4 regions of the Streptomyces sp. NPDC091376 genome follow, and region 1 is predicted to be linked to each of the others. Evidence: riboswitches for the same ligand, from Rfam matches in the RefSeq annotation. Region 1 holds a riboswitch; each other region holds the start of a gene.
What was found. A riboswitch is a leader RNA that binds a small molecule or an ion and turns the genes downstream of it on or off. The one in region 1 is predicted to bind cobalamin.
Positions count from the first base shown of each region.

Region 2: linked by a shared signal. The riboswitch ahead of nrdI (class Ib ribonucleoside-diphosphate reductase assembly flavoprotein NrdI) and the one ahead of metE (5-methyltetrahydropteroyltriglutamate--homocysteine S-methyltransferase) in region 1 are both predicted to bind cobalamin.
Region 3: linked by a shared signal. The riboswitch ahead of ACIQMR_RS15855 (energy-coupling factor ABC transporter permease) and the one ahead of metE (5-methyltetrahydropteroyltriglutamate--homocysteine S-methyltransferase) in region 1 are both predicted to bind cobalamin.
Region 4: linked by a shared signal. The riboswitch ahead of ACIQMR_RS18905 (CoA-acylating methylmalonate-semialdehyde dehydrogenase) and the one ahead of metE (5-methyltetrahydropteroyltriglutamate--homocysteine S-methyltransferase) in region 1 are both predicted to bind cobalamin.

Region 1 is NZ_JBIVUF010000026.1:35,816-39,975, reverse strand. It holds gene aceB (malate synthase A) at 1-901, shown strand, start outside; gene ACIQMR_RS34520 (3-hydroxybutyryl-CoA dehydrogenase) at 898-1,767, shown strand; cobalamin riboswitch at 2,030-2,251, shown strand; gene metE (5-methyltetrahydropteroyltriglutamate--homocysteine S-methyltransferase) at 2,420-4,160, shown strand, end outside.
Region 2 is NZ_JBIVUF010000008.1:95,903-100,062, reverse strand. It holds gene ACIQMR_RS18985 (hypothetical protein) at 335-616, opposite strand; partial or broken gene ACIQMR_RS18980 (5-methyltetrahydropteroyltriglutamate--homocysteine S-methyltransferase) at 759-1,616, shown strand; gene ACIQMR_RS18975 (hypothetical protein) at 1,700-2,059, shown strand; cobalamin riboswitch at 2,124-2,345, shown strand; gene nrdI (class Ib ribonucleoside-diphosphate reductase assembly flavoprotein NrdI) at 2,517-2,957, shown strand; gene nrdE (class 1b ribonucleoside-diphosphate reductase subunit alpha) at 2,954-4,160, shown strand, end outside.
Region 3 is NZ_JBIVUF010000006.1:338,565-342,724, reverse strand. It holds gene ACIQMR_RS15870 (energy-coupling factor ABC transporter ATP-binding protein) at 1-498, opposite strand, end outside; gene cbiQ (cobalt ECF transporter T component CbiQ) at 495-1,244, opposite strand; gene ACIQMR_RS15860 (energy-coupling factor ABC transporter substrate-binding protein) at 1,251-1,616, opposite strand; gene ACIQMR_RS15855 (energy-coupling factor ABC transporter permease) at 1,613-2,305, opposite strand; cobalamin riboswitch at 2,334-2,555, opposite strand; gene ACIQMR_RS15850 (PTS-dependent dihydroxyacetone kinase phosphotransferase subunit DhaM) at 2,572-2,982, opposite strand; gene dhaL (dihydroxyacetone kinase subunit DhaL) at 2,979-3,575, opposite strand; gene dhaK (dihydroxyacetone kinase subunit DhaK) at 3,599-4,160, opposite strand, start outside.
Region 4 is NZ_JBIVUF010000008.1:79,210-83,369, reverse strand. It holds gene ACIQMR_RS18910 (acyl-CoA dehydrogenase family protein) at 1-52, opposite strand, end outside; gene ACIQMR_RS18905 (CoA-acylating methylmalonate-semialdehyde dehydrogenase) at 58-1,581, opposite strand; cobalamin riboswitch at 1,762-1,936, opposite strand; gene ACIQMR_RS18900 (hypothetical protein) at 1,998-2,174, opposite strand; gene ACIQMR_RS18895 (hypothetical protein) at 2,256-2,648, shown strand; gene ACIQMR_RS18890 (hypothetical protein) at 2,635-3,561, opposite strand; gene ACIQMR_RS18885 (secondary thiamine-phosphate synthase enzyme YjbQ) at 3,636-4,058, opposite strand; gene ACIQMR_RS18880 (putative leader peptide) at 4,151-4,160, shown strand, end outside.

The sequences.
Region 1 (4,160 bases):
CGCCCAGGACCTGCTCGGCATCCCGCGCGGCACGATCCGCGCCACCGTCCTCATCGAGACGATCACCGCCGCGTTCGAGATGGAGGAGATCCTCTACGAACTGCGCGAACACAGCGCCGGGCTGAACGCCGGCCGCTGGGACTACCTCTTCAGCCTGATCAAGACGTTCGGCCACCGCACCGACTTCCTCCTCCCCGACCGCGCCCGGGTCACCATGACGGCCCCGTTCATGCGCGCCTACACCGAGCTGCTGGTCCGCACCTGCCACCGGCGCGGCGCGCACGCCATCGGCGGCATGGCCGCACAGGTCCCCGGCAAGGACCCGGACGCGAACGAGGCCGCGCTGGCCAAGGTGCGCCTCGACAAGGAGCGGGAGGCGGAGGACGGCTTCGACGGCTCATGGGTCGCCCACCCCGCCCTCGTCCCCACCTGCCGCGAGGTGTTCGACGGCGTCCTCAGCGACCGGCCCCACCAGATGGACCGCACCCGCGACGACGTGGAGGTGACTGCGGCCGACCTGCTGTCCGTGCGACGGATCAGCGGCCCGCCCACCGCGGACGGGGTGCGCACCAACATCGCCGTCGCCCTTCGGTACTACGCCGCCTGGCTGCGCGGTCAGGGCGCCGTCGCCATCAGCGGGCTGATGGAGGACGCCGCCACCGCTGAGATCGCCCGCGTGCAGATCTGGCAGTGGCTGCGCCACCGGGTCATCGACCGCGAGACGGTGACGGAGTTGCTCGACGACGAGATCACGGCGCTCGGCGCCGAGTACCCCTGGGCGCCCGTCGACGACATTCGCGCCCTCTTCGAACGGACCGCGATGACGGGCGAGTTGCCGCTGTTCTTCACCCCGGACGCCTACACCCGCCACCTCGTGCGCAGGCCGGAGGTGCAGGCGTGAACGCGGGCATCACGCGCGTCGGTGTCGTCGGCGGCGGGCAGATGGGGGCGGGGATCGCCGAGGTCTGCGCGAGGGCCGGGCTGGACACCGTGGTCTGCGAGGTGGACGCGGTCGCTGCCCGCGCCGCGAGGGACCGGATCGCCGCCTCCCTGGACCGCGCTGTCCGGCGCGGGAAGCTGGAGCGTGCGGCGGCGCAGGACGCCCTGGCCCGCACGGTCTTCACCGGCAGCCTGGACGATCTGGCCGACCGGCAGCTCGTCGTCGAGGCGGTCGTGGAGAACCCCGACGCCAAGACCGAGGTCTTCGTCGCACTCGACAAGATCGTGGAGGATCCGGCGGCGGTGCTGGCGACCAACACCTCCTCCCTTCCGGTCATGCGGCTGGGCATGGCGACGCATCGCGCCGACCGGGTGGTGGGACTGCACTTCTTCAATCCGGTGCCCGTGCTGCCGCTGGTGGAGGTCGTGACGTCCCTGCATACGTCGGCCGAGACGGTCGCCACGGTCGAGGAGTTCGCGACCTGTGCCCTCGGCAAGACCGTGATCCGCTCCCAGGACCGGGCCGGCTTCGTCGTCAACGCCCTGCTCGTCCCGTACCTGCTGTCCGCGATCCGCATGACGGAGTCGGGCTTCGCCTCCGCCTGCGACGTGGACGCCGGGATGGAGCTGGGCTGCGCCCATCCCATGGGACCACTGAAGCTGGCGGACCTGATCGGCCTGGACACGGTGGCCTCGATCGCGGAGTCGCTGTACGAGGAGTTCAAGGAGCCTCTGTACGCCCCTCCCCCACTGCTGCAGCGGATGGTGGAGGCGGGACTCCTCGGTCGCAAGTCCGGCCGCGGATTCCATACGTACGACCAGGGTTGAGCTGCGGGCACCGGGGCCGGGAGGGCCCTGGTGCGCCGGACTCGGCACCTTGGCCGGGCGCGGGTTGAGGGGCCGGCGTCCGGTAGCGGGGCGGGAAGCGCACGGAGGGCGCTTCCCGCCCCGGCGTGTTCCTCGCCTCACGTGCCTCGCCTCACGTGCCTCGCCTCACACGCCCCTCCTCGTCGTCCGCGTCGTCCGCGTCGTGCCTTTTCCCTTCGTCCGAATGACGGACACGGTGCCCTGCGGTGAGGTGCCGCCCCGTAGGCTGGCCGGTGCAGCTGGTTCGCCCCGTCCGCCAGGCGGGATGCGTCGTAAGAGGGAACCCGGTGGGAATCCGGGACTGCCCCGCAGCGGTGAGCGGGAACGACCGCCGTCATACGCACTGGGCCCGGTAAGGGGCTGGGAAGCGACGGCCAGTAGGTGTCCTCCGGCGAGGAGGACGTGCCCGCGAGTCCGAAGACCTGCCAACTGCCCGCGTGCGGACCGTTCCGTGCGTGGACATCCCGGTGACCTCGAGGGCGGGTCGGCGAACACACCAGACGGAACGACCGTGCTTTTGCCGCGCGGGGTCGTGGCCGTCCGGGTCCGTCACCCTTCGCGCTCTCGTCCCGTTCCCGGGATCTCAGGGATTCATCTCGCGAAGGAGATCTCCGTGACAACGAAGTCCGCAGCCGCGGCAGCACGGGCCACCGTGTACGGCTACCCCCGCCAGGGACACGACCGGGAGCTGAAGAAGGCCATCGAGGGCTACTGGAAGGGCCGCGTCAGCGCCGACGCCCTCCGGTCGGCCGCCGCCGAACTCCGGCGGAGCAACCGGCAGCAGCTCGCCGCCGCCGGCATCCACGAGGTGCCCACCGGCGACTTCTCGTACTACGACCACGTTCTCGACACCAGCGTGATGGTCGGCGCCGTCCCCGCCCGGCACCGCGACGCCGTCGCGGCCGACGCCCTGGACGGTTACTTCGCCATGGCCCGCGGCACCCAGGACGTGGCGCCGCTGGAGATGACCAAGTGGTTCGACACCAACTACCACTACCTGGTCCCCGAGCTGGGCCCCGACACCGTCTTCACGGCCGACTCCACGAAGCAGGTCGACGAGTTCAAGGAAGCTCTCGCCCAGGGCCTCACCGCCCGGCCCGTCCTCGTCGGCCCGGTCACCTACCTCCTGCTGGCCAAGCCCGCCCCCGGCGTCGCCGCGGACTTCGACCCGCTCACACTGCTCGACCGGCTGCTCCCCGTGTACGCCGAGGTGATCGCCGACCTGCGCGCGGCCGGCGCCGAGTGGGTGCAGCTCGACGAGCCCGCCCTCGTCCAGGACCGCTCCCCCGCCGAACTGAACGCCGCCGCCCGCGCCTACCGCGACCTCGGGGCGCTCACGGACCGGCCGAAGCTGCTGGTCGCCTCCTACTTCGACCGGCTCGGCGACGCCCTCCCCGTCCTCGCCAAGGCGCCCGTCGAGGGACTCGCGCTGGACTTCACCGAGGCGGCAGCCGCCAACCTCGACGACCTCGCCGCGGTCGGCGGGCTGCCCGGCAAGCGCCTGGTCGCGGGCGTCGTCAACGGACGCAACATCTGGGTGAACGACCTGAGCAGGTCGCTGGCGACACTCGGCACCCTGCTGGGGCTGGCCGACCGGGTCGACGTCTCCGCTTCCTGCTCGCTGCTGCACGTGCCGCTGGACGCCGCCGCGGAGCACGACATCGACCCGCAGATCCTGCGCTGGCTCGCCTTCGCCCGGCAGAAGACGGCGGAGACCGTCACCCTCGCCAAGGGCCTCGCCCAGGGCACGGACGCCATCGCGGGCGAACTCGCCGCGAACCGGGCCGACCTGGCCTCCCGCGCCGCGTCACCCATCACCCACGACCCGGCCGTGCGCTCCCGCGCCGCCGCCGTCACCGGTGCCGACGCCCGCCGCTCCCAGCCGTACGCCGAACGTGCCGCCGCCCAGCGCGCCCACCTCGGCCTGCCGCTGCTGCCGACCACGACCATCGGGTCGTTCCCGCAGACCACCGAACTGCGTACCGCACGCGCCGACCTGCGTGCCGGCCGCATCGACACCGCCGGGTACGAAGAGCGCATCAAGGCGGAGATCCAGGAGGTCATCTCCTTCCAGGAGAAGACCGGCATCGACGTCCTGGTGCACGGCGAGCCCGAGCGCAACGACATGGTGCAGTACTTCGCCGAGCAGCTCACCGGCTACCTCGCCACCCAACACGGCTGGGTCCAGTCCTACGGCACCCGTTACGTCCGCCCGCCGATCCTGGCCGGCGACATCTCGCGTCCCGAGCCGATGACGGTGCGCTGGACGGCGTACGCGCAGTCCCTCACGGCCCTTCCGGTCAAGGGCATGCTCACCGGGCCGGTCACCATGCTCGCCTGGTCCTTCGTCCGCG
Region 2 (4,160 bases), on a different contig from region 1:
CCCTGCTGCGCTGAGCCCAAAAAGCACTCGGCCGTCCGAGACAGGCGGCCAAGCGAGTCTCGTACGGCCGAGGCAGTCGCCATCTTAAAGCCACCGCGCTGCCGCATATCCGCACGCACGGCCCTCACCGCATTCCAACGACGAGGTGGACGGCGTGATCAACAGAATCCCGATCTCAGCAGATTCGCGTGTCGTAGGAGGCCCGGCGTACGGACGCATCCGACTGCGCGGAACTCGACGAGCGATCGTCACTGTCCCCTGCGGCATCGACACCGGCTCCATAGAAGCTACGGACAATGGGCGGCAACACCCAGGACGATCTTGATCGGCTCGGTCACCCCAGGAAGCTGAGCCGCACCTGACGCTCCGGGTTGTCCTTGTTGGTGTCCGCCGACCTCCGTAAGGACAACCCCGATGTTACTCCCGGAGCACATGCGTTCAGCTCCAGAGAAGGCCCGGCGCTGGAGGATCGCCCTCGTACCAGGCCCACGTCGAACGGACGACCCAGGAGTGGGTCGAAGTCACCAGCCCTGACCGCGATCCACACCAGGAGCACGAGCGCGCCGACGATCACGAACGGCGCAGCCCAGTTCTCGGAGCAGCGCAGGGTCTCCATACCGAGGTGGGGACCTCGGAGCCGTACGCGTGACGGGTGGGCCTCACGATGGTTCCGCACATCGTCGAGCGCGAACCGGTCCACGCCGAGGGCCCTGCGCCTGCCTGGGGCCTGTCCGGCGGCGGGCCGGTGAAGATCCTAGGAGGTCATCTCCTTCCAGGAGAAGACCGGCATCGACGTCCTGGTGCACGGCGAACCCGAACGCAACGACATGGTCCAGTACTTCGCCGAACAGCTCACCGGCTACCTCGCCACCCAACACGGCTGGGTCCAGTCCTACGGCACCCGTTACGTCCGCCCGCCGATCCTCGCCGGCGACATCTCGCGTCCCGAGCCGATGACGGTGCGCTGGACGGCGTACGCGCAGTCCCTCACGGCCCTTCCGGTCAAGGGCATGCTCACCGGGCCGGTCACCATGCTCGCCTGGTCCTTCGTCCGCGACGACCAGCCCCTGGGCGACACCGCACGGCAGGTCGCCCTCGCCCTGCGCGACGAGGTCGGCGACCTGGAGGCCGCCGGCACCTCCGTCATCCAGGTCGACGAACCCGCCCTGCGCGAGACACTGCCCCTGCGGACCGCCGGCCGCGCCGCCTATCTCGACTGGGCGACCGAGGCGTTCCGGCTCACCACCGGCGGGGTACGTCCGGACACCCAGATCCACACCCACATGTGCTACGCCGAGTTCGGCGACATCGCCCAGGCCATCGACGACCTCGACGCCGACGTCATCAGCCTGGAGGCCGCCCGCTCCCACATGCAGGTCGCCCGCGAACTGGCCGCCCACGGCTACCCGCGCGAAGCCGGCCCCGGCGTGTACGACATCCACTCCCCGCGTGCCCCGAGCACCGACGAGGCCGCGGACCTGCTGCGCACCGGACTGAAGGCCATCCCCGCCGAACGGCTGTGGGTCAACCCCGACTGCGGCCTGAAGACCCGCGCCTCCCTGGAGAACCTGGTCGCCGCCGCCCGCACCGTCCGGAGTGAGCTACCCACCTCCTGACCGAGGAACCCAGTGGCCCGGGACGCCACAAGCGTCCCGGCCCGTCCCACAGCACCGCCAAAACCAAGGCAAGAAGGGGGCCAATGGTGCGCGGCAAACCGCGAGAGGTCGTCGTGGACGGCAGGCCCGTGATCGCCATGTCCGAGAAGCAGTTCGAGAGCCTGCTGGCCATGCGCAGACAACTCGGCAGCCAGACCGCCAAGATGCGGACGCTACGTGACACGCTGGCCGACCTCGGCGAGTTCCTGGACTCCGTGGCCGAGACGCTCGACGCCGACGCGTCACCCGAGCCGCAGGAGATCACGTCGCCCCCTTCCGACCCCTCGCGTCCCCGGCCGGAACTGGTCACGGAGATACGCCGACGAGCACAACAGGCACGCGCCATCACCGGGGCAGGACGCACTCCCAGGGGCCGGCACTCGTCCGACCGCAGCCCGACTTAGGTATACCTAACTTTTACGTGCGACACAACATCTGGGATGCATGCACCCGCCGTGTTCTAGATGTAGTGTTGGCGGTGCTGGTGGTTCGCCGGGCAGCTGTGTTCGGCGTCGCAAGAGGGAACCCGGTGCAAGACCGGGACTGCCCCGCAGCGGTGAGCGGGAACGACCGCCGTCATACGCACTGGGCCCGGTGTACCGGGCCTGGGAAGCGACGGCCAGTAGGGGTCTCGTACGACACGAGACACGCCCGCGAGTCCGAAGACCTGCCACCGGTGCGTACGCCGGACAGCGGTGTGCGCGCTCCGAGGCCCCGAGGGAGGGCCAGGTGGCAGACGCACGGTCGTGGGTGAGGCGTATCGGTTCTCCGCCGCCCCGTACCTCGCCGCACCTGCCGCGCCGCTCCTCCCCTCCCGGTCCTTGGGCGAAGACGGGAACGAGCGAGAGGAGACGGCGACCGATGAGCGGTCTCGTGTATTTCTCCAGCGTCTCGGAGAACACCAGGCGCTTCGTGGAGAAGCTGGACCTGCCTGCCACGCGCATCCCCCTGCACCCACGCCGTGAGGGCATGCCGCCGGTGACCGAGCCGTATGTGCTGATCACGCCGACGTACGGCGGCGGCGCCCGCGCCGGCGCGGTCCCCAAACAGGTGATCCGCTTTCTGAACATCGAGGCCAACCGGATGCTGCTGCGGGGGGTCATCGCCTCCGGCAACACCAACTTCGGCGCCGACTACTGCCTGGCCGGCCGGGTGATCTCGGCGAAGTGCCAGGTCCCGGAGCTGTACCGATTCGAACTGCTGGGCACGGACCGCGATGTCCGCGCCGTGAGGGAAGGGCTGCAGGAATTTTGGACACGACACTCGTCGACCAGGCGGACGACGGAGCGACAGGCAGCATGAACACCGTCACCACGGCGATCACGGTCCCCGCGGCCCCGCGCGAATCGGTCGGCACGCGCAAGGACTACCACGCGCTCAACGCCATGCTGAACATGTACGACTGCGACGGCCGCATCCAGTTCGACAAGGACCGAGAGGCCGTGCGGCAGTACTTCCTCCAGCACGTGAACCCCAACACGATGGAGTTCGGATCGCTGAAGGAGAAGATCGACTACCTCGTCGGACACGACTATTACGAGGATGCGCCGATCCGGCGCTACCGGTGGGAGTTCCTGGAGGACCTGTACCGGCAGGCGTACGCGCACGAGCACCGCTTCCGCACGTTCCTCGGCGCGTTCAAGTACTACACCTCGTACACGCTCAAGACCTTCGACGGCTCCCGCTACCTGGAGCGCTACGAGGACCGGGTCGTCGCCACCGCCCTGTTCCTGGGTGCCGGCGACGAGACCCTCGCCTCCCGCCTGGTCGACGAGATGATGACCGGCCGCTTCCAGCCCGCCACCCCCACCTTCCTCAACGCGGGCAAGGCGCAGCGCGGCGAGCTGGTCTCCTGCTTCCTGCTGCGCGTCGAAGACAACCTGGAGTCCATCGGACGCGGTATCAACTCCGCGCTCCAGCTGTCCAAGCGGGGCGGCGGCGTGGCACTGCTGCTGACCAACCTGCGGGAACAGGGCGCCCCGATCAAGAAGATCGAGAACCAGTCGTCCGGCGTCGTCCCGGTCATGAAGCTCCTGGAGGACTCCTTCTCCTACGCCAACCAGCTCGGCGCCCGCCAGGGCGCAGGCGCGGTGTATCTGCACGCGCACCACCCGGACATCATGCGGTTCCTGGACACCAAGCGGGAGAACGCGGACGAGAAGATCCGCATCAAGACCCTCTCTCTCGGCGTCGTCGTCCCCGACATCACGTTCGAACTGGCCAAGCGCAACGAGGACATGCACCTGTTCTCGCCTTACGACGTCGAGCGCGAGTACGGCAAGCCGCTCGCCGACCTGTCGGTCAGCGAGCACTACGAGGAGATGGTCGCCAACCCGCGCATCCGCAAGACGACGCTCAGCGCCCGCGAGTTCTTCAAGACGATCGCGGAGCTGCAGTTCGAGTCCGGCTACCCCTACTTGCTGTTCGAAGACACGGTGAACCGGTCCAACCCGATCCCGGGCTGGATCAACATGTCCAACCTGTGCTCGGAGATCCTCCAGGTCA
Region 3 (4,160 bases), on a different contig from region 1:
CAGGACCAGCACCCGGGGCCGCATCGCCACGGCACCCGCGATCGCCGCCCGCTTGCGCTGCCCGTAGGAGAGGAGATGCGTCGGCCGGTCCTCCAGGGCGGCGATGTCCAGCGCCTCCAGTGCCTCGGCGACCCGCGCCCGTACCTCCCGCTCCGGCAGGCCCAGGTTCATCGGCCCGAACGACACGTCCTGCCCGACCGACGCGGCGAACAGCTGATCGTCCGGGTCCTGCACGACCAGCTGCACGGTCGACCGGAGCCGGGTCAGCCCCTTGCGGTCGTACGTGATCGGCTCGCCGTCCAGCAGCAGCCGGCCCTCGGCGCACCGCAGACCGCCGCTGAGCAGCCGCATGAGGGTCGTCTTGCCACTGCCGTTGCGGCCGAGCAGCGCCAGGGACCGGCCGGCGGCCACGGCAAAGTCGACGCCACTGAGCACCGGTGGGTCGTCGGCGTACGCGAATCCCGCGCCGGCCAGCTCCACCACGGGCGATGTGTTCACAGGACCGACCTTTCCAGGACGAAGGTGAGGGCGACGATCCCGGCGAGCAGCCCGGCGGTGGCCGCGAGGAAGCGCGCGGACACCGTCGCCCGCGGCACCAGTACGCGCAGCGTCCCGTCGTAGCCGCGCCCGGCCAGCCCTGTGTGGAGCCGCTGGGCCCGGTCGAAGGCCCGCACGAAGGCGGTGGCGCCGAGCCCGGCGAGGGAACGCCACGTGGCCGCCCGGGAGGTGTGCCCGAGCCTGGCGGCCTGCGCCTCACGGATCCGGTGGACCGTGTCCAGCAGCAGGAAGCTGATGCGGTACATGACGAGCGCGACATCGACCACCGGCGCCGGAACACCCGCCCGTACCAGCCGCGGCAGGACGTCGGACACGGGAGTGGTGAACGCGAACAGCAGCACCCCGAGCGAGGCGGCCGACGTCCGCAACAGAAGCTCGCCCGCGTGCGCCGGGCCGCCCGGCGCGAACGCCACGAAGCCGTCCGGCCCGCCGACGGCGAACAGCAGCGGCGCCGCACCCGTCACGCAGAAGCCCAGCGGAACGCGCCACGCCCGCCACAGCTGCCGCGGCGCCACACCCGCCGGGCCGAGCAGCACGGCGAGCGCGGCGGCGGCGACCAGCACGGCACCCGGCCACGGCGGCAGTGAGATCGCACAGAACGTCAGCCCGAGTCCCAGCGCCGCCTTCTCGCAGGGATGGCGGCGGCGCCAGCGACTGCTGTGCGCCGCCGCGTCGATCGGCAGCACCGGTGATCAGGCAGCGGGACCGTCGGAGGGGACGGCTGCCCGCGATGCGTCCCCGGGAGCGGCCGCCGCGGCACGGGCCTCGCCCTGACGGCGGCCCTTGCGCAGCCCGAAGTAGTAGGCCAGGACCCCCGCGCCGAGCGCCGCCTGCAGGGCGAACAGCGCGGACTCGACCTCGCCGGACGGGGGCTCGTACAACGGGGAGAACCAGGGCTCGTAGTCCGGCGCGATCTCGGTGATCGCCGTCTCCGCCTCGGCGTCCGCGCCGGCGAAGGGCTCCTCCTTGTGGTCGCCCAGTCCCAGCACGAGGGGGAACACGGCCAGCGCGGCCACGATCACCAGCAGCAGTGTGTTGATCTTCGCGTTACGGCTCATCGGACCGCGGCCTCCTTCTTGTTCCCACCCTGGAGCAGCACACCGAGCCGGGTCAGCTCACCCTTGCTCGACTGGACGAGGAGACGCATCACCAGCACGGTGAGCAGACCCTCGCTGACCGCCAGCGGGATCTGGGTGATCGCGAAGATGCCGCCGAACTTGGCGAGTGCGCCGGCGAAGCCGCTGCCCGGGTCGGGGAACGCCAGCGCCAGTTGCACACTGGTGACGCAGTACGTGGACAGATCCGCGACGAACGCGCCGAAGAACACGCTCACCATCAGCGGCAGTTCGAACCGCCGCAGCAGCCGGTACACCGCGTACCCGGCCCAGGGCCCGACGATCGCCATGGAGAAGGCGTTGGCGCCGAGTGTGGTGAGCCCGCCGTGGGCCAGCAGCAGCGACTGGAACAGCAGGGTGATCGTGCCCAGTACCGCCATGATGGGTGGTCTGAACAGGATCGCGCCCAGTCCCGTACCGGTCGGATGGGAGCAACTCCCGGTCACGGACGGGATCTTCAGCGCGGAAAGGACGAAGGTGAAGGCCCCGGAGGCGCCGAGCAGCAGAGTCGACTCGGGATGGGCCTTGACCTCACGGGTGAGCGCCCGGACGCCGTGGATGACGAAGGGGGCGGACGCGGCGCCCCAGGCGGCCGCGTGCAACGGGGGCAGATACCCCTCGGCTATGTGCATGGTCGGGAGACCCTCTCCAACACCTCGTGGATGGACAACGCGCCTTGGCCGGTCTCCTGGCTGACGGGTCAATCCGCCCGGGCTCCGCCTTCCCGGACGCCGCGGTCTCCCACGGCGGTCCAGTGGCTTCCTTGCGGATGGAGCCGGACTTCCCGATCACAGTGGCGAGGGCCGCACCGGTACCGCACCGGTTTCCCGTTCACCAAGGCGGTGCGACATTAGTGCTTTGACCAGGTACATCACAAGCCGCGCACGGAGGCGCGCCGTCAGACCTTGTGATACGAGTACGCTTCCTGGGCCGCCGCCTCCACTTCGTCCAGAGCGCCTCCCGCCGCCGCGGTGACCACCGCGGCGACCGCGCCCTCGACGAACGGCGCGTCCACGAGCCGGGTCCCCTCCGGCAGTTCGTCGCCCTCGGCCAGCAGCGACTTCACCGTCAGCACGGCGCTGCCGAGATCCGCCAGTACGGCCACTCCCGCGCCACGGTCGACCTCCCGCGCCGCAGCGGCGATCAGCTCCGAACTGGTGCCGAGCCCACCGTCCGGCAGACCGCCCGCGGGCGCGAGAGGCACCGAAGGGGCGCCGCCGGCGAGGCCCCGCGCGAGTTCGGCGACGGACGCGGCGAGCTGAGCGCTGTGCGACACGAGGACGATGCCGACCTGACCCGCCGCACTCACCGCGCCACCTCCTCGAGCGCAGCGATCAGCAGCGCGGAGGACGTCGCCCCCGGGTCCTGGTGCCCGATGCTGCGCTCGCCCAGATAGCTCGCCCTGCCCTTGCGCGCCAACATCGGCACGGTCGCGAGCGCGCCCTCCTCGGCGGCGGCCCGGGCGGCCGCGAAGGACTCGTCCAGCGCCGCGGCCGCCGGCTCCAGCGCGTCCAGCATCGTCTTGTCCCCGGCCTTCGCGCCGCCGAGCTGGGCCACCGCGGCGATCCCGGCCCGCAGCGCTTCGGCGAGCTGCGCCGGGGACACCTCGGGATCGTCGCCCAGGGCCTTGCCGGCCCGCCGCAGCAGCGTCCCGTACAGAGGGCCCGAGGCCCCGCCGACCGTCGAGATCAACTGCCGCCCGGACAGGATCAGTACGGCACCCGGGGTATCCGGCGCGTCCTTCTCCAGAGCGGCCGTCACCGCGGTGAAACCGCGCTGCATGTTGATGCCGTGGTCGGCGTCCCCGATCGCGGAGTCGAGTTCGGTCAGCCGGCCGGCCTCACGGCCCACGGCGTCGGCGGCGGCCGTCATCCAGCGGCGGAAGAAGTCCGTGTCGAGCACAATGTCTCCTTCGTTTCCCATGGTCAGCGGCCCCAGCGCAGTCCGGGCGTCGACACGGGCGCGTCCCACAGCCGCAGCAGTTCCTCGTCCGCCTCGCACAGCGTCACCGAGCAGCCGGCCATGTCGAGCGAGGTGACGTAGTTCCCGACCAGGGTCCGCGCCACCGGCACGCCGCGCTCGGCCAGCACCCGGTGCACCTCCGCGGTGAACCCGTACAGCTCCAGCAGCGGTGTCGCTCCCATCCCGTTCACCAGCGCCAGCACCGGACTGGACGGCTCCAGGTCCTCCAGGACGGCGTTCACGGCGAAGTCCGCGATCTCCCGCGACGTCATCATCGGCCGCCGCTCACGGCCCGGCTCGCCATGGATACCGATCCCCAACTCCAGCTCGCCGGACGGCAGGTCGAACGTGGGCGAGCCCTTGGCCGGCGTCGTGACCGCGCTCAGCGCCACACCGAAGCTCCGCGAGCGCTCGTTGACCCGGCGGGCGAGGGCCTCGACCCGTTCCAGCGGTGCACCCTCCTCGGCCGCCGCACCCGCGATCTTCTCGACGAACAGCGTCGCACCCGTCCCGCGCCTGCCCGCC
Region 4 (4,160 bases), on a different contig from region 1:
GCGTGGTCTCCACGAGGGCCTGCTGGTCCTCGGTGAGCAGAGTGCTGGTCATGTCGCTCAACCCATCGTGGGAATCGTGAAGCTCGCGCCTTCGCGGAGACCGGCGGGCCAGCGCGAGGTGACCGTCTTCGTCCGGGTGTAGAAGCGGATGGCGTCAGGACCGTGCTGGTTGAGGTCGCCGAATCCGGAGCGCTTCCAGCCACCGAAGGTGTGATAGGCGACCGGCACCGGGATGGGCACGTTGACGCCGACCATGCCGGTGTTCACGCGCCGGGTGAAATCACGGGCGGTGTCGCCGTCCCGGGTGAAGATGGCGACGCCGTTGCCGAAGGTGTGCTCGCTGGGCAGGCGCAACGCTTCCTCGTAGTCGGCGGCGCGCGCGACGCACAGCACCGGCCCGAAGATCTCCTCCTGGTAGATGCGCATCGCGGGCGTGACCCGGTCGAAGAGAGAGGCACCGGCGAAGAAGCCGTTCTCATGGCCGGGGAGGACGAAGTCCCTTCCGTCCACGACAAGTTCGGCGCCTTCCTCGACTCCGAGGTCGACGTAGGAGCGGACCCGGTCGACGGCGTCGCGGCCGACCAGGGGACCGAAGTCGGCCTCGGGGTCGTCGCTGCGGCCGATCCTCAGCGAGCCGATGCGCTCCTTCAGCCGGGCCACGAGCGCGTCGGCGGTGTCCTCGCCCACCGGGACGGCGACGGAGATCGCCATGCAGCGCTCCCCCGCCGAGCCGTACCCGGCACCGATCAAGGCGTCCACGGCCTGGTCGAGGTCGGCGTCCGGCATCACGATCATGTGGTTCTTCGCGCCGCCGAAGCACTGGGCGCGCTTGCCGTTGGCGGCGGCGGTCGCGTAGACGTGCGCGGCGATCGGCGTCGAGCCGACGAAGCCGAGAGCCGCCACGCGCGGGTCTTCGAGGAGGGTCTCGACGGACTCTCGGGCGCCGTTGACGACGTTCAGGACCCCGGGCGGGAGGCCGGCCTCCAGGAACAGCTCCGCGAGCCGCAGCGGAACGGACGGATCCCGCTCGGACGGCTTGAGGATGAAGGCGTTTCCGCAGGCCAGGGCCGGAGCGGCCTTCCACAGGGGGATCATCGCGGGGAAGTTGAACGGTGTGATCCCGGCGACCACGCCGAGCGGGGCGCGCAGCGAGTGGACGTCGATGCCGGTGCCGGCGTTGTCGGTGAACTCGCCCTTGAGCAGATGCGGGATGCCGGCGGCGAACTCCACGACCTCCAGGCCGCGCTGGATGTCGCCGTGCGCGTCGGCGATCGTCTTGCCGTGCTCGGCGGACAGCAGCCGGGCCAGATCGTCCTTCTCCTGCTCCACAAGTTGCAGGAACCGCATCAGAACGCGGGCGCGGCGCTGTGGATTCCACTCCCCCCACGCACCCTGCGCCTGGGCGGCGTCGGCGATCACCGCCTCGGTCTCGGCCCGGCTCGCCAGCGGCACCAGGGCCTGGACCTCGCCGGTGTTGGGGTCGTACACCTCGCCGTAGGACCCCGATGTTCCCGGGGTGTGCTTGCCGCCGACGAAGTGCGTCAACTCGCGCACGGGGGCGCGTTCATGCTCGCGGACCATGACTGCCTGCTCTCGTCAGGAGGGATCCGAGGATGGCGCGCCGGCCTCGCACACGCACGCGGGTGGCGTACGGGTGCCGGGGGCGCGAGATCGCGTATGGCCGGAGCCCCGTCAGACGACAGGCTCACCAGGGTCGTGGGTACACACCGGTGCCATGCGTGTCAGCTCCATCCTCGTGGACAACACGGAACACCCCACGGCCGGTATCCTGACTCCCGGATCAGCGCGCGCCGTCCGCCTTCCCGACATCCAGCTCGTCAGTGGCGTATCGCTCGACGACGTACTCCCCGGTCACAGTGGCGGGACCGTCCCGGATTCACACCGGCTTCCCTGCACCGCGGGCTTACCTCTCGAATATATAGTTGGACGTCCTAGTAAATCCAGTGCTGGGGGGTCATCCGCCAGAAGTCGGCTGGTCAGCGTGATTCGGAATCCGCCGTCCGAGGGTCAGCGAAGCGCACCGGCGCACGGAAGCGGGCCTTGCGCGCGGCCCGGCGGAAGGTGGTCAGCACCGCCGGCCCGGCGAGCAGGCCCCACTGCCCTTGGGCCAGCTCGTTCACGATGCGCAGGCCCCGTCCACGCTCGACGAGCAACCCGCCTGCCTCCTCGACCGGTTCGGGATCCGACGACGTGTCACCGCGGTAGAGGCCCGCGGGGAGCAGAGGGTCCCTGTCATGAATCTCATGTATCTGCCGGCGGCCGAGCGGACATGCACCTCGTACGGGCCGCACGCGTGCTCGTACGCGTTCGCCACGAGCTCCGAGACGGCCAGGGCGCCGTCACTGACGACGTCCCCGGACAGCCGTGGGTCTCGCGGCGCACCCCGGCGATCCGGCTCCCGATCGACCAGCTCGGGCGCACGGAGCGCGACAGGCATCCCGTATCTCGCGCCCGAGGTCCAGCTCTTCTACAAGGCGAAGGCGACCCGGGACAAGGACGAGACCGACTTCGAGGCGGTACTGCCGCTGCTCGACGCTCCGGCACGCGCCTGGCTGGCGGATGCGATCAAGGTGATCGCGCCCACCCACCACTGGCTCCGGCGGCTCCTGCCGCTCAGCCGAACGTGAGCAGCGGCACGTCGTAGAGGTCGGGGTTCCGGGGCCAGGTCATCGTGGGCGACGTGACCTCCACGATCAGCAGCTCGCCGAGGAACTGGACCTTGGCGCTGAGGAGGTGGCTCGTCCTGCCGTCGGCGGACTGAGCCCTCAGGCCGGCGGAGACGTGGATGTGCGGAAGTATCCCGCCGGTGGCGGGGTCATGGGCGAGAGTGCCGGCGCCGAACGCCTCGACGTTGGTGACGTACGTCTTCGCCCAGCTCCCTCGGTCCGTACCCGTGAGGCGATGACAGCCCGGCGCCCGGGAGAGGGCGAAACCGTCGGTGTGGGCGAAGCCTCCGTCGCCGGTGACCCAGGTGCGGATGCCGACGGACTCCATGAGGGCGATGGCGAGGAAAAGCAGAACGCGCTCGTACGCCGGCGAGGAGGCGACCGCCGTCTCGGGGACGCAGAACCCCCGGCCGCTGGTACCGCCTGGACGCCGGGGCGCCATTCGTTCGAGGTAGCGGTACTTGTGCCGGAAGAACAGCCAGGTGGCGGCCTCCTCACCGCGCGGTTCCCTGGTCCAGAAGACGGGTGCGTCGCCCAGGTGGTCACGGTGGCCCAGGATGTACCGGGCCGCGGTCTCCGAGCCGATCAGCATCGTGGACACTTCGGTCAGGCCGTGGTCGGAGGCGAGCGGCGAGCCTGGGGAAGCGGTGAGCGAAGCCAGCGAGGTGTGCAGGACCTGGTCGTCGCCGAGCAGGGCCGCCTCGAATCCCGACATGGCCCACAGGATGCCGTAAGTCAGGTCGTCCAGTTCGTACGCGGCCGGGACGTCGACCGGGTCGGAGGCGGTGCCGCGTACGCCGCTCGGCCTGGCGTCGACGACGAACTGCCGGACTGCCCCGTCCACCGTGCGGTTCGCGACGACGAGCGCGCGCATCGGCATGGTGCGCCAGGCGTCCAGCTCCGGGCGGAAGTCGAGTCGCAGGATGTCCTCGAGGAAGGAGGCTGCGATCAGCCCAGGAAGCTCAACCGCACTTGACGGTTGCCTTTGTCTTTATTGGTGTCGACCAGACAGACCGACTGCCAGGTGCCGAGCTCCAGCCGGCCGCCGATGACCGGCAGCGTCGCGTGCGGCGGCACGAGCGCGGGCAGGACGTGGTCGCGGCCGTGGCCCGGGCTGCCGTGGCGGTGCTGGTAGCGGTCGTCGGCGGGGAGCAGGACGTGCAGTGCGGCCAGCAGATCGTCGTCGCTGCCCGCGCCGGTCTCGATGACCGCGATCCCCGCGGTGGCGTGGGGCACGAACACATGGAGCAGGCCGTCGCGACCGTCGGCGGTCTCGTCGAGGAATTCCGCGCACTCGCGCGTCAGATCCGTCACGGCCTCCGCCGTGCCGGTGGCCACGTTCAGAACTCGGGTGGTGAAGGCGTCGGGCATACCTCCATCCTCTCGCCCATCCCGCAGGATCGCGCGTCCGCAGTACGAGACGGCGTTGACCGGTGGCGGAACCGGTCGCTACGTTCTGCGCCATGTTGCGTA